2 regions of the Rhodoferax mekongensis genome follow, and region 1 is predicted to be linked to the other one. Evidence: predicted binding sites of a transcription regulator. Region 1 holds the regulator's gene; the other holds the start of a gene.

Region 1 (6,418 bases):
GAGGCCTATCCTGAGTTATGCGCGCACCTGGTGAAGCTATGGCCTTCTCGCGAGGCTCTTGACTTCCTGGAAAATTGTATGGTGCGTCTACCCGATAGTGCGGCCCATCTGGAGTTCGAGCTCGACGCTTTCAAAGAGTTGTTGTTGCTTCACGCAATTGGTAGCCGTCTGGTCAATGCATTGGACGGTGCACCAGCCGCATTCAGTGCGAGCAAGGTTGCAGCCAAGGACGTTCCGGCCCAAGCTACCTCCACGGGTCCGATTGAGGTTGCGTTGCCTACCATTCCGCAACCTTTCCAGGAAGTGGACCTTGAGTTGGACGTGCCGGACATGGTCCAAGTACCGGACAGCCCAGCGGCGGACAACCTGATTGACTTTGATATCTCCGGAATTGCACCTGCGACGGGCAAGCCTCCGCGTTGAGTGAATCCTTGGGCCAGCCGTTGCCTTAACGACGGACCTGTAATGCGCCGGGATTGATGATGTTGGAAGGTGTTCCCTTGATGTAGTTGACTACATTGTCAAAGGCGGCGCTGAAGTAGAGCTCATAGCTGTCCTGCTCCACATAGCCGATGTGTGGAGTGCAGATGCAGTTTTCCAGCCTCAACAATGCGTGGCCCTGAAGAATGGGTTCTGCTTCAAATACGTCGATGGCGGCCATTCCAGGGCGTCCCCGGTTGAGGCCGCTGATCAAGGCATCGTTTTCGATCAGCTCGGCGCGCGAGGTATTGACCAGCAAGGCCGTCGTTTTCATGCAAGCGAGATCTGCGGATGTCACGATGCTTCGCGTTTCGTCGCTTAAGCGCAAGTGTAAAGAGACGACATCGCAATGAGAGAAAAAAGACTCCCTGTCCAAAGCCGCCGCGTAACCATCTGCTGCGGCCTTCTCGCGAGAGTTTTCACTTCCCCAAATGACGACTTGCATTCCAAATGCTTTGCCATATCCGGCGACAAGTTGGCCGATACGTCCATAGCCCCAGATTCCCAACGTTTTTCCCCGAAGGACACTGCCGATACCGAAGTTGGGCGGCATGGAGCCAGCCTTCAAACCGGACTGTTGCCATGCGCCATGCTTTAGGTTGCCTATGTACTGAGGCAGTCGGCGCATCGCCGCCATGATGAGTGCCCAAGTAAGTTCTGCAGGTGCGATGGGCGACCCGACGCCCTCTGCAACGGCTATGCCCTTTTCGGTGCATGCTTGCACATCGAGATGAGCGCCTACCTTACCTGTTTGGGCGATCAGTTTGAGTCGGGGAAGTTTGTCGATCAGGGCGCGGGCAATCTGAGTGCGTTCACGGATAAGAACGATGATATCTGCGTCCTTCAAGCGGACGGAGAGCTGGCCCAGTCCCTTGACGGTGTTGGTGTACACCTTGGCTTGGTAGGCGTCGAGCTTGGCAGCGCAATTCAGCTTGCGCACTGCGTCTTGGTAATCGTCAAGAATCACTATGTTCATAGACGACATTGTGCCTTGCGGCGACGTGAGAGAGCGGGATTACCCGCCCCGCTTATTAAGCAGCTTCGCAGGCTGCAAGTCGATCAAGCTCTGCGCATACGTCTGCCATACGCCCGGAAATTACCATGCGGCCTACGTGGGTGCGGGATTGCCCCCGTTCAATGACCCTCACGATACGCAAAGGCGTTGGCTGCAAGGGTTGGGAGGCTTTGGCGCACGTGCGGTATGCGTCAGCTGCTACAAAAGGGGTAGCATTTTGTGCCGCATGTGTCGGGCTTTTGTGATTTACGGCTGTGTGGTACCGGGATTTTGGGTGATTTCCGGCGAGCCACTTCAACGGAATAACGCATTCCAAAAGGCTGAAGGCGAGGGTACTGATGGTCATGGTTCGCGCCCGTTTACATCAACATGGTGTTACGAATCAGGCCTACGGCGAGACCTTCAACTTCAAATGGTTCGCCCGGTTCAACCACGATGGTTTGGTAGTCCGGATTTTCTGCATGGAGCTCGATAAGATGCTTGTTGCGGCGGAAACGTTTGACCGTTACTTCTTCCCCCAAGCGAGCCACGATGATTTGCCCGTTCTTGGCATCCTTCGTAGCCTGCACCGCCAGCAAATCGCCGTCCATGATGCCGGCATCGCGCATGGACATGCCGCGTACCTTCAGCAGGTAGTCCGGTTGACGCTGAAACAGGCTGTTCTCCACGTAGTAGGTTTGATCCACATGCTCCTGGGCAAGGATGGGTGAGCCGGCTGCTACACGTCCGACCAGAGGAAGCGCCAATTGCGCAAGGCCTGGCAGGGGCAGTGAGAATTGCTTCAGCCGTGATTCCTGAATGGAGCGCAACGCATCGCTCTTGAGCCGGATACCGCGTGAGGTACCACTCACAAGTTCGATAACACCTTTGCGCGCCAGGGCCTGCAAATGCTCTTCGGCCGCATTGGCAGATTTGAATCCGAGCTCACTGGCAATCTCTGCACGCGTGGGCGGCGCACCCGTTCGGGCGATAGCGCTTTGGATCAGATCAAAAATCTGTTGCTGGCGGGCAGTGAGTTTCGGACTTTCAAGCATACTGGCTCCTTGAGTTCTGGATGGGCTGTGTGTCTATACACACTGTTTTCTTATCCAGTAACTGTATTTTCAACCAGTTTTTTGATTTTGGCAAGCGAGGATGTATGACTTCCAGAAAAGTCGTGGTTTTGGGCACAGGCGGCACGATTGCCGGTCGAGCGAGCAGTGGTTCAGACAATGTGGGTTACAAAGCTGGCGAGGTGAGCGTTGCCGACTTGCTGGGGGCTGTGCCGGGGATGTCCGACCGCCTGCAGGGCTGTGATCTCGTGAGCGAGCAAATTGCGCAAATAGATAGCAAAGACATGGAGTGGTCCGTGTGGTTGGCTTTGCAGCAGGCCTGTGTGAAGCACCTCTCCGATCAGTCTGTAGCCGCCATCGTGATCACCCATGGAACGGACACCCTGGAGGAAACGGCTTTTTTCCTTCATCTCTGCCTCTCCGGTGTGGGGCGTGGCAAGCCCGTGGTCTTGACGTGTGCCATGCGACCCGCAACTGCGTTGACTCCGGACGGTCCGCAAAACATTCTGGATGCTGTCACGGTAGCTTTGGATTCCCGCAGTACTGGAGTGCTAGCGGTTTGTGCGGGTGCTGTGCATGCGGCACAACATGTCCAAAAAGCCCATACCTACCGCGTCGACGCTTTTGATTCCGGTGATGCGGGGCCATTGGCATGGGTGGAGGAGGGGCGTGTGCGCTGGTGTCAGTCCCCTTTGCCTGCGGAAGGAAAACCCAAGTCGGTGTTTGCAGTCGATACAGGGGCAGTGCAGGCCCCGCGGGTTGAAATTGTGATGAACTATGCCGGCGCGGGTGATTCACTCGTGAATGCATTGTGCGCAGCGTCTGCAGCTGCAACGTCGCCTTTGAAGGGCATTGTGGTTGCAGGCACAGGCAATGGCACGGTGAATGCAAGCATGCAATCTGCCTTGGAGCATGCTGCGGCAAGTGGCATTCAGATCGCGCTGGCCAGCCGGTGCTCCAAGGGTGGGGTCGTACGCAGCGGCGCATTGTCGCAGGGTTTCAGGACCTATCCCGGCCTTTCGGCGGTCAAGGCAAGGGTGCAATTGATACTGGAGCTGATGACGTAAAAAAAGCCGCATGAGCGGCTTTTTCCTTGGAAGAGTCCATCCTATTTGGACAACGCTTCCAGAACGCGTGAGGTGATATCGCCTACATCGCCCACACCGCTGATGGCACGGTAGCGAGGCGCAGCCGCAGGCTCGTTTTTGGCCCAAGCCGAGTAGTACTCCACCAAAGGTCGGGTCTGCGCGCTGTAGACATCCAGGCGCTTTTTGACAGTTTCTTCCTTGTCGTCATCGCGCTGGATCAGGGGCTCTCCGGTCACGTCGTCCACGCCTTCCACCTTGGGCGGATTGAATTTGACGTGGTAAGTACGACCCGAAGCCGGGTGGGAGCGGCGGCCGCTCATGCGCTCGATGATGGCCTCGAATGGCACATCGATTTCCACCACGTAGTCCAAGGCAACACCGGCTGCCTTCATCGCGTCGGCTTGGGGAATGGTGCGGGGGAATCCGTCAAACAGGAAGCCTTTGGCGCAATCGGGTTGGGTCAGACGCTCTTTCACCAGGTTGATGATGAGTTCATCACTGACCAGCCCGCCAGAGGCCATGACGGCTTGGGCTTGCAGGCCCAAGGGCGTGCCGGCTTTCACGGCGGCACGCAGCATGTCGCCGGTAGAGATTTGGGGAATCCCGTACTTTTGGCAGATGAAAGTTGCTTGCGTACCTTTGCCAGCGCCTGGTGCGCCCAACAGAATCAGTCTCATGAATACCTCGGATTGAATGAAAAGCCAGCGCGTCTCCGTGGGCGCCTTGTTCAGCGCGCTCTTTTATGACGGGCGATTAGCTCAAGAGAATATCACGCCCTCACCGGCATCAAACTTACAGACGCTACACAGCCATGGAGCCTTTGTCTTGGATCAGGCGGCGTACCCGCTCCAGGTCTTCCGGGGTGTCCACACCGGGGCCGGGTGCCGTAGGACTGACGTGCACCGCAATGCGGTGGCCGTGCCACATGGCACGCAGCTGCTCCAGCGCCTCCACCACTTCGATGGGGGCCTGGGGAAGGGTGGGAAATGTCTTCAAAAAGCCCACGCGGTAGGAGTAGATCCCCACATGGCGCAGCGGAGCCGGATCGGGCAAAGTGTCAATGCCATTGGCAAAACGATCACGCCACCAAGCGATAGGCGCGCGGCTGAAATACAGGGCCAAGCCGCTGGCGTCGGTGACCACCTTCACTACATTGGGATTCTTGAAGTCGGCAACGTCGTGGATGGCATGCGCGGCGGTGCCCATGGTGGCATGCGGGTGGGCCTGGAGAAGGTCGGCCACTGCGGAGACCAAGCCGGTGTCGATCAAGGGCTCATCCCCCTGCACATTGACGACGACAGCGTCATCTGAGAGCCCCAGCAAGCTGCAGGCTTCTGCCAAGCGGTCACTACCGGAGGGATGATCCACCCGCGTCAGCAGGCATTCAATCTGGTGGGATTCACAGGCCGCAACAATGCTGGCGTCGTCGGCGGCCACCACCACACGGATGGATGCATCGAGTCCCGCTTTGACGCGCTGAGCCACGCGCACCACCATAGGCAGGCCGGCGATGTCCACCAGAGGCTTGTTGGGCAGCCGTGTAGACGCCAAGCGGGCGGGGATGAGGACCGTGTAGGTCATGCTCAGGCGTCCAGTTCCGCGTCAGTCAGCACCCGCGCTTCGTTTTCCAGTAGTACGGGAATGCCATCCCGTACCGGGTAGGCCAAGCGGGCGCTTCGCGAAATCAGTTCTTGCTTCTCGCGGTCAAATTCCAAAGGCCCTTTGGTGACGGGGCAAACCAGCAATTCAATGAGTCGTGTGTCCATGGGGGGATGATACCGGTGGAGTGTGCTGGGGCAGGAGCGCTTGGTTCAGTGCCGCCAGAAACGACGGGGGCAAGGTTTGTAACAAAGGTACGGCCCATGCGTCCGGACGGTGTCGCCACAGTTTGGTCGCGTCCTTCTCTGTGCAAATAAGCACTTCTCGCCCGTCAAATGTGCGCGAGTAGCTATCAAAATCATAGTGATCTGGTAGTGCTTCTGTCGTGTGCAGAACGCATCCTCTTGCTCGCAGCATGTTGAAAAAATTGTCGGGCTGCGCAATCCCTGCTACGGCGTGAAGAGGCGCCCCGGATTGCCGGAGCGCATCGAGCGGCGTGGCTTGTCCGTGTCCATTGACGGCGGTTTCTGACAGTGCACGCGTTGCCAAGTGCCCGTCCAGGTCGGACTGACCGGTTTTCAACACCATCAGTCCTTGGGTGGATTGCCCGACTGCGGTCACCGGTGTGCGGGGCCATGGTTGCCGCAACATGCCTGCGGGAAGCAAACGTCCATTGCCCAAGCCGCGGGAATCAAATACGCAAATTTCCAAGTCACGATAGAGCCGGTAGTGCTGCAAGCCGTCGTCACACACGATGTGGGTAATGTCCGGATGGGTCTGCAGGAGCAGCTTGCCAGCTGCGACGCGGTCTCGCCCCACCACCACAGGAACACCGGACGATCGCCACAACAGCAAGGGCTCATCGCCCACATCGTGCGCTGTACTGCCGTCTGCGACCACGGTGGGTGACTGGTGACTGCCGCCATAGCCTCGAGAAATCATGGCGGGCTTCAACCCCAGGTTTTGAAGGTGGGCAACTACGCCCAGCACCGTGGGGGTTTTGCCGGCTCCGCCCGCGATCACATTGCCTACCACGATAACGGGAACCTGCAGCTTTTCACTGCGTTTCAGACCGGTGGCGTAGGTCCAGCGATGCACCGCCGTCAGCGCTCCGTAGATCCATGAAATGGGCAGCAAGGCAGTACTCAGTACGCCGCGGCCTTGCCAGGCCCGGGTGATGGCTG
Region 2 (6,418 bases), 250 kb from region 1:
TCCATCTCTGGCAAGTGGCCACGGCCCGTTCTCGATATCAGCTTCTATCAGTCTGGCAAGGGGTACCAATTGGCGCGCGCCGCTTATGTCTTTATCGACACCCGTAACCATGCAACTGCGCCTCGCAAACCATTCCAAATGGCGGCCGCTCCCGCAGGCTACGTCCAAAACCGAGGCGCTTGAGGGAATCAGGTGGCTCCAGCGCTGAATCCAAGGTGATGGCGCAGACAGCTGTAGATGCGATGTGTTCATCACTTGGGTTTCACTTCATCTTTCAGCGCCGCCATGGCCATGTTCTCCACAACGCCTGGCAAAAGGAGTTTGAGGAAACGCCCCAGCTTGCCTTGGGCCGTCATCACCACTTCACGTTGGCGCTTTTGCATTCCTGTGGCAATCAGGTAGGCGCACTCGGAGACGGTCATGGCCTTGTCTTCCTTAAGGCCACTCGATCCGGCTACTTCGCCCTTGGCATTCAGTCCGTGGGCACGTATGTCAGTCAGCACCACGCCGGGGAAAGCCGTGGTTACGCTGACGCCGGAAGGTTTGAGTTCTGCACGCAACGCTTCGAAAAAGCCTGTCATCGCAAACTTGGAGGCACTGTAAGCCGTGCGCCCGGGCACGCCGATCAGCCCCGCCAGAGACGACACGGCCACGATGCGCCCTTGGGTTTGCTTGATGTGCGGTAGCGCAGCGTGGGTGCACCACACGCTGCCCCACAGGTTGATACGCATGAGGTCTTCATACCAATGCAGGTCTTGGGCATCCACATCCTGAAAAAGCGCTTGGGCAGAGACGCCCGCGTTGTTGACCAAGGTGTCAATGCGTCCGAAAGCATTAATCGTGGCTTGAATCAGGCTGCGGCATTGTGCTTCGATCGACACATCCGTAGGCACCACCAGAACCTCGCTTCCTTTGGTGCGGCACACATCGGCCACTGCCTCCAAGGCCTCGCGCTTTCGCGCGGCCAACACCAAGTTCATTTCAGCGCCATACCGCGAAGCCAGTTGACGCGCGAGCTCGGCACCTATGCCCTCAGAAGCGCCGGTAATGATGGTGACAGGAAAGTTTTTGGTCATGGCAGGGAAACTCAAAAGCAGGCCCAAAGTTGATTGGCCATCTGCACCATGAAATCAGGCTGGGCGTACAAGGTGAAAACAGCGGTCAGCAGCAGGCACAAGGCCAGTGTGATCGCAGTTTTTTTGAGCATGGTGGTTGGTTTCAAGCGGCTTGAGGCGCACGGGCAATAGGCGCTTCACGCACCGGCAGATTTACCAGCGCAGCGGCTACCCCCAGTGCGATGGCGATGTACCAGACGATGTCATAACTTCCGGTGCGGTCATACAGGTAGCCACCCAGCCACACGCCCATGAAGGATCCGATCTGGTGGCTGAAGAATACAAATCCTCCCAGCATGGACAAATGCGCCACACCGAAAATCTGGGCAATGGTTGCATTCGTGGGTGGAATGGTGGATAGCCACAGCACCCCCATGACAGAAGCAAATACATACACACTCATGGGGGACAGCGGCACCAGCAAAAACAGGCTGATGGCTACCGCCCGCGCGAAGTAGATAAATGCCAAGATGTACTTTTTCGGCAGCTTCTGGCCCAGCACACCTGCTGCATAAGTGCCGAACACATTGAACAGGCCGATCAAGGCCAATGCATAACTCGCCACTTGAGGTGACAGGCCTTTGTCTTTCAGGTAGCTGGGCATGTGCACTCCGATAAACACCACTTGGAAGCCGCACACAAAGTAACCTGCCATCAGCAATTGAAAGCTCGGGTACTTGAAGGCCTCGCGCAGCGCTTGGCCAATGCTTTGCTGACGCGCCGGGGCTGAAGCTCCGCCGAATGCGGGCTCTTTCAGCCCGCTCGCCAGCGGAATCATCAGCAGAGTGGCCGCTGCCAAGGCCAGCAAGGCCTGTTGCCAGCCAAAGTAGCTGATCAAAAAGCCTTCCGTCGGCATCATCAAAAACTGGCCGAACGAGCCTGCTGCCGCTGCGACCCCCATGGCCCAGGAACGCTTTTCTGCTGGCACATTGCGACCGATCACGCCGTAAATCACGGCGTACGTGGTACCGGCCTGCGCCATGCCGATCAAGGTGCCGGTGGCCAATGTGAACATCAGTGGCGACTTAGCCAACGCCATTCCGCACAGACCCAAGGCATACAGCAGAGACCCGATGATGATCACCCGGAATGCCCCGAACCTGTCGGCGGCCATGCCCGCAAAAATGCCGCTTAAGCCCCACGCCAGGTTCTGGATGGCGATGGCAAAAGCAAAAGTCTCGCGCGTCCAGCCCTGGGCCTGGGTGATAGGCTGCAGCCAGAGGCCGAAACCGTGACGGATGCCCATGGACAATGTCACGATGGTGGCGCCGCACACCAGCACCTGGGACATGGAGAGGGTTTTAGGGGAAGAGCTCATCCTGCAAATGTAGCCAGTTTCGGCGGATCGTTTGCAGCGGGCGGGACACAGAGCGCCCCTGTCTCGGGTCTAAGAATTGGTATTTGCATGTATGCATATACAGTGGATTGCCGCAGTTCCCCTACAATCCGCCGCTATGGCTGTCAAACCCACCCCCGAATATTCTGAATCGTCGATCCGCGTGCTCAAGGGCTTGGAGCCCGTCAAACAGCGCCCGGGCATGTACACCCGCACCGACAACCCCCTGCACATCATCCAGGAAGTGCTGGACAACGCCGCCGACGAAGCCTTGGCCGGCCACGGCAAGAAAATCAAGGTCACCCTGCATGCGGACGGCTCCGTCAGCGTGGAAGACGATGGCCGCGGCATCCCGTTCGGCATGCATCCTGAGGAAAAAGCCCCGGTGATCGAGCTGGTGTTCACCCGCCTGCATGCGGGCGGCAAGTTCGACAAAGGCAAGGGCGGCGCCTACAGCTTCTCGGGCGGCTTGCACGGCGTCGGTGTGTCGGTGACCAACGCGCTGGGCAAGCGCCTGGAAGCCACCAGTTACCGCGAAGGTTCCGTCGCTCATCTGGTGTTTGAAGGCGGCGACGTGACCGAGGCCCTGCAGGTGCGCAAGGCTGGGGACGGCGACCGCAAGCAGGGCACCACCGTGCGGGTGTGGCCGGACGCCAAGTATTTTGAATCCGCAGCGCTGCCCATGGGTGAGCTCACCCACCTGCTGCGCAGCAAGGCGGTGCTGATGCCCGGCGTCAGCGTCACGCTGGTCAATGAAAAAGCCAAGGAAAGCCAGAACTGGCTCTACAAGGGCGGCCTCAAAGACTATCTGGGCCAGACCCTGAGCGCAGACCCCGTCATTCCCATGTTTGACGGCGAAGGCTTTGCCGATGGCAACAACGACACCTTTGCTGAAGGCGAGGGCGCAACCTGGTGCGTGGCGTTTACTGAAGACGGCGCTCCGGTGCGCGAGAGCTATGTGAACCTGATTCCCACCAGCGCGGGCGGCACGCACGAAAGCGGCTTGCGCGATGGCTTGTTCCAAGCTGTCAAAAGCTTTATCGAGTTCCACAGCCTGCTGCCCAAGGGCGTGAAGCTCATGCCCGAAGACGTGTTCGCACGCGCCAACTATGTGCTGAGCGCCAAGGTGCTGGACCCGCAGTTTCAAGGTCAGATCAAAGAGCGCCTGAACTCGCGCGACGCGGTGCGCTTGGTGAGCAGCTTTGTGCGGCCCGCGCTCGAACTCTGGCTGAACCAGCATGTGGACTACGGCAAAAAGCTGGCTGAGCTGGCCATCAAAGCCGCCCAAACCCGCCAGAAGGCCGGCCAGAAGGTCGAAAAGCGCAAGAGCAGCGGTGTAGCCGTGCTGCCCGGCAAGCTCACCGACTGCGAGAGCCGCGACATTGCCTACAACGAGGTGTTTCTGGTCGAGGGTGATTCCGCCGGTGGCAGCGCCAAAATGGGCCGCGACAAAGAAAACCAAGCCATACTTCCCCTGCGCGGCAAGGTGCTCAACACCTGGGAGGTGGACCGCGACCGCCTGTTTGCCAACACTGAAATCCACGATATCTCGGTCGCTATCGGCGTAGACCCGCACGGCCCCAACGACACGCCCGATCTGAGCGGCCTGCGCTACGGCAAGGTTTGCATCTTGAGTGATGCGGATGTGGACGGCTCGCACATCCAGGTGCTGCTGCTCACGCTGTTCTTCCGCCACTTTCCCAAGCTCATCGAGACCGGGCACGTGTATGTGGCCCGGCCCCCGCTGTTCCGGGTGGATGCGCCAGCCCGTGGCAAAAAGCCTGCCAGCAAGGCCTATGCGCTGGACGAAGGCGAGCTCACCGCCATCCTCGACAAGCTGCGCAAAGAGGGTGTGCGCGAGGGCGCCTGGTCCATCAGCCGCTTCAAAGGCCTGGGCGAAATGAATGCCGAGCAGCTGTGGGACACCACCCTCAACCCCGACACCCGCCGCCTGCTGCCGGTCACGCTGGGCGCCATCAACTTCGGCGACACCGAAGCGCTGATCACCAAGCTCATGGGCAAGGGCGAGGCGTCCTCCCGCCGCGAGCTGATGGAATTGCATGGCGACTCGGTAGAGATCGACGTCTGATGCAACTGCGTGCCGCTATGTCTCGTTTTGCTATGAAAAAAGTAGCTGCTTGCGCATTATTTATGTGCGCTACAGCCGCTTTTGATGCCAAAGCCGACGTGTGGGTCTATGTGGATCCGCAGGGCAAGACGCATCTTTCCACCGAGCAAGTGGACGAGCGCAACACGCTGTTTTTCCGCGCCTCTATCCGTGGCCTGCAGTCGGGCGCTGATGCCACTGCCCCGCAGGTCGTGGTGCCGGATGCGCCCGAGCTGTCCCCCAAACTGGCGGCGTTTTTTGACAATTCCCCGCGCTACCGCAAAGCCCAGCCCTTGTTGCAAGAGGCCGCCCGCAAGTACCGCCTGGACTACGAGCTGCTCAAAGCGTTGGTGACGACCGAGTCCGGCTTTGAGCCTGCCGCCGTGTCACCCAAAGGCGCTATCGGGCTCATGCAAGTCATGCCCGATACTGCACGCCGCTTCGGTGTGGACAGCGATCGCTGGATGTCGGTGGAGGCCAAGCTGGCTGATCCCAAGATCAACGTAGGCATCGGTGCGCGCTATCTGCGCTTGTTGCTCGACATGTTTCCCGGTCGCACCGATCTGGCACTTGCGGCGTACAACGCCGGCGAAGGCGCGGTGCAAAAGGCGGGCAACAAAGTGCCCAATTTCAAAGAAACCCAGAACTACGTCGCCACCGTCACGGAGCTCTACGCCGCGCTCAAACCACCCGCCACAACCAGTACGTCCGTGCCGCAAGTGGTGGGCGTCAAGCCGGTGCTCAACCCCTATGGCGACGGCTATGTGTTGTCCGGCTCCCGCACGGCCTATGTGCTGGCACCCGGCGCTATGCCCGGTGGAGCCATCGGGCGCGGCAACATGATCACCCCGGCCCTGCCTGTGGCCCCTGAAGATTCCCGGATTGCAGTGGACTGAACTGAAGAAACATGACTGACCAAACCACGCTTGATTTGATCCCCGACCCCGCTGAACCGACAGGCCCCGTACCGCCCGGCGACGATGGCGAACTGAACCTGGCCACCTACGCCCAGCGCGCCTACCTGGAATACGCGCTGTCCGTTGTCAAAGGCCGAGCCTTGCCCGATGTTTGCGATGGCCTCAAGCCCGTACAGCGCCGCATTCTGTACAGCATGGGCCGCATGGGCCTGGGCTTTGGGGGCGCCAATGGCAACGCCGGTGCCAAGCCGGTCAAAAGCGCCCGCGTGGTGGGCGATGTGCTGGGCCGCTTCCACCCGCACGGCGACCAATCCGCCTACGACGCCTTGGTGCGCATGGCGCAAGACTTTTCGCAGCGCTACCCGCTGGTCGATGGTCAAGGCAACTTCGGCAGCCGGGACGGCGACGGTGCCGCTGCCATGCGCTACACCGAAGCCCGCCTGGCCAAAATCACCACGCTGCTGCTCGACGAAATTGACCAGGGCACAGTGGACTTCCAGCCTAACTACGACGGATCTACTGAGGAGCCCAAGCAGTTGCCCGCGCGCCTGCCGTTCAGCTTGCTAAATGGCGCCAGCGGAATTGCTGTGGGTTTGGCGACCGAGATCCCCAGCCACAACCTGCGCGAGGTGGCCGACGCTTGCGTGGCACTCATCAAGAACGACAAGCTCTCCGACGACGAACTGTTCGCCCTGATCCCCGGCCCGGACTTTCCCGGTGGCGGCCAGATCATCAGCAGCGCCAGCGATATTGCCGATGCCTACCGTAGCGGCCGCGGCAGCCTCAAGGTGCGCGCCCGCTGGAAAATTGAAGACCTGGCCCGTGGCCAATGGCAACTGGTGGTCACCGAGCTGCCGCCCGGCGTGAGCAGCCAGCGCGTGCTGGAAGAAATTGAAGAACTCACCAACCCCAAGGTCAAGGCCGGCAAAAAGGCCCTGAGCCA

Evidence for each region. Region 1 encodes LexA, which represses DNA repair genes until DNA is damaged. Its sites were predicted from a motif close to ACTGTATNNNNATACAGT; they were not measured.
Region 2: a site for LexA is predicted at 2,520-2,537, ahead of RAN89_RS15325 (DNA topoisomerase IV subunit B). Genes of this name have one in related genera too.

Annotation. Positions count from the first base shown of each region.
Region 1 covers NZ_CP132507.1:2,973,423-2,979,840, reverse strand. The annotation lists gene RAN89_RS14205 (type IV pilus assembly protein FimV) at 1-423, shown strand, start outside; gene RAN89_RS14200 (D-2-hydroxyacid dehydrogenase family protein) at 449-1,456, opposite strand; gene lexA (transcriptional repressor LexA) at 1,855-2,529, opposite strand; gene RAN89_RS14190 (asparaginase) at 2,634-3,614, shown strand; gene adk (adenylate kinase) at 3,656-4,312, opposite strand; gene kdsB (3-deoxy-manno-octulosonate cytidylyltransferase) at 4,437-5,216, opposite strand; gene RAN89_RS14175 (Trm112 family protein) at 5,219-5,401, opposite strand; gene lpxK (tetraacyldisaccharide 4'-kinase) at 5,382-6,418, opposite strand, start outside.
Region 2 covers NZ_CP132507.1:3,223,668-3,230,085, reverse strand. The annotation lists gene RAN89_RS15340 (class I SAM-dependent methyltransferase) at 1-252, opposite strand, end outside; gene RAN89_RS15335 (SDR family oxidoreductase) at 252-1,076, opposite strand; gene RAN89_RS15330 (MFS transporter) at 1,219-2,433, opposite strand; gene RAN89_RS15325 (DNA topoisomerase IV subunit B) at 2,570-4,540, shown strand; gene RAN89_RS15320 (lytic transglycosylase domain-containing protein) at 4,603-5,454, shown strand; gene parC (DNA topoisomerase IV subunit A) at 5,466-6,418, shown strand, end outside.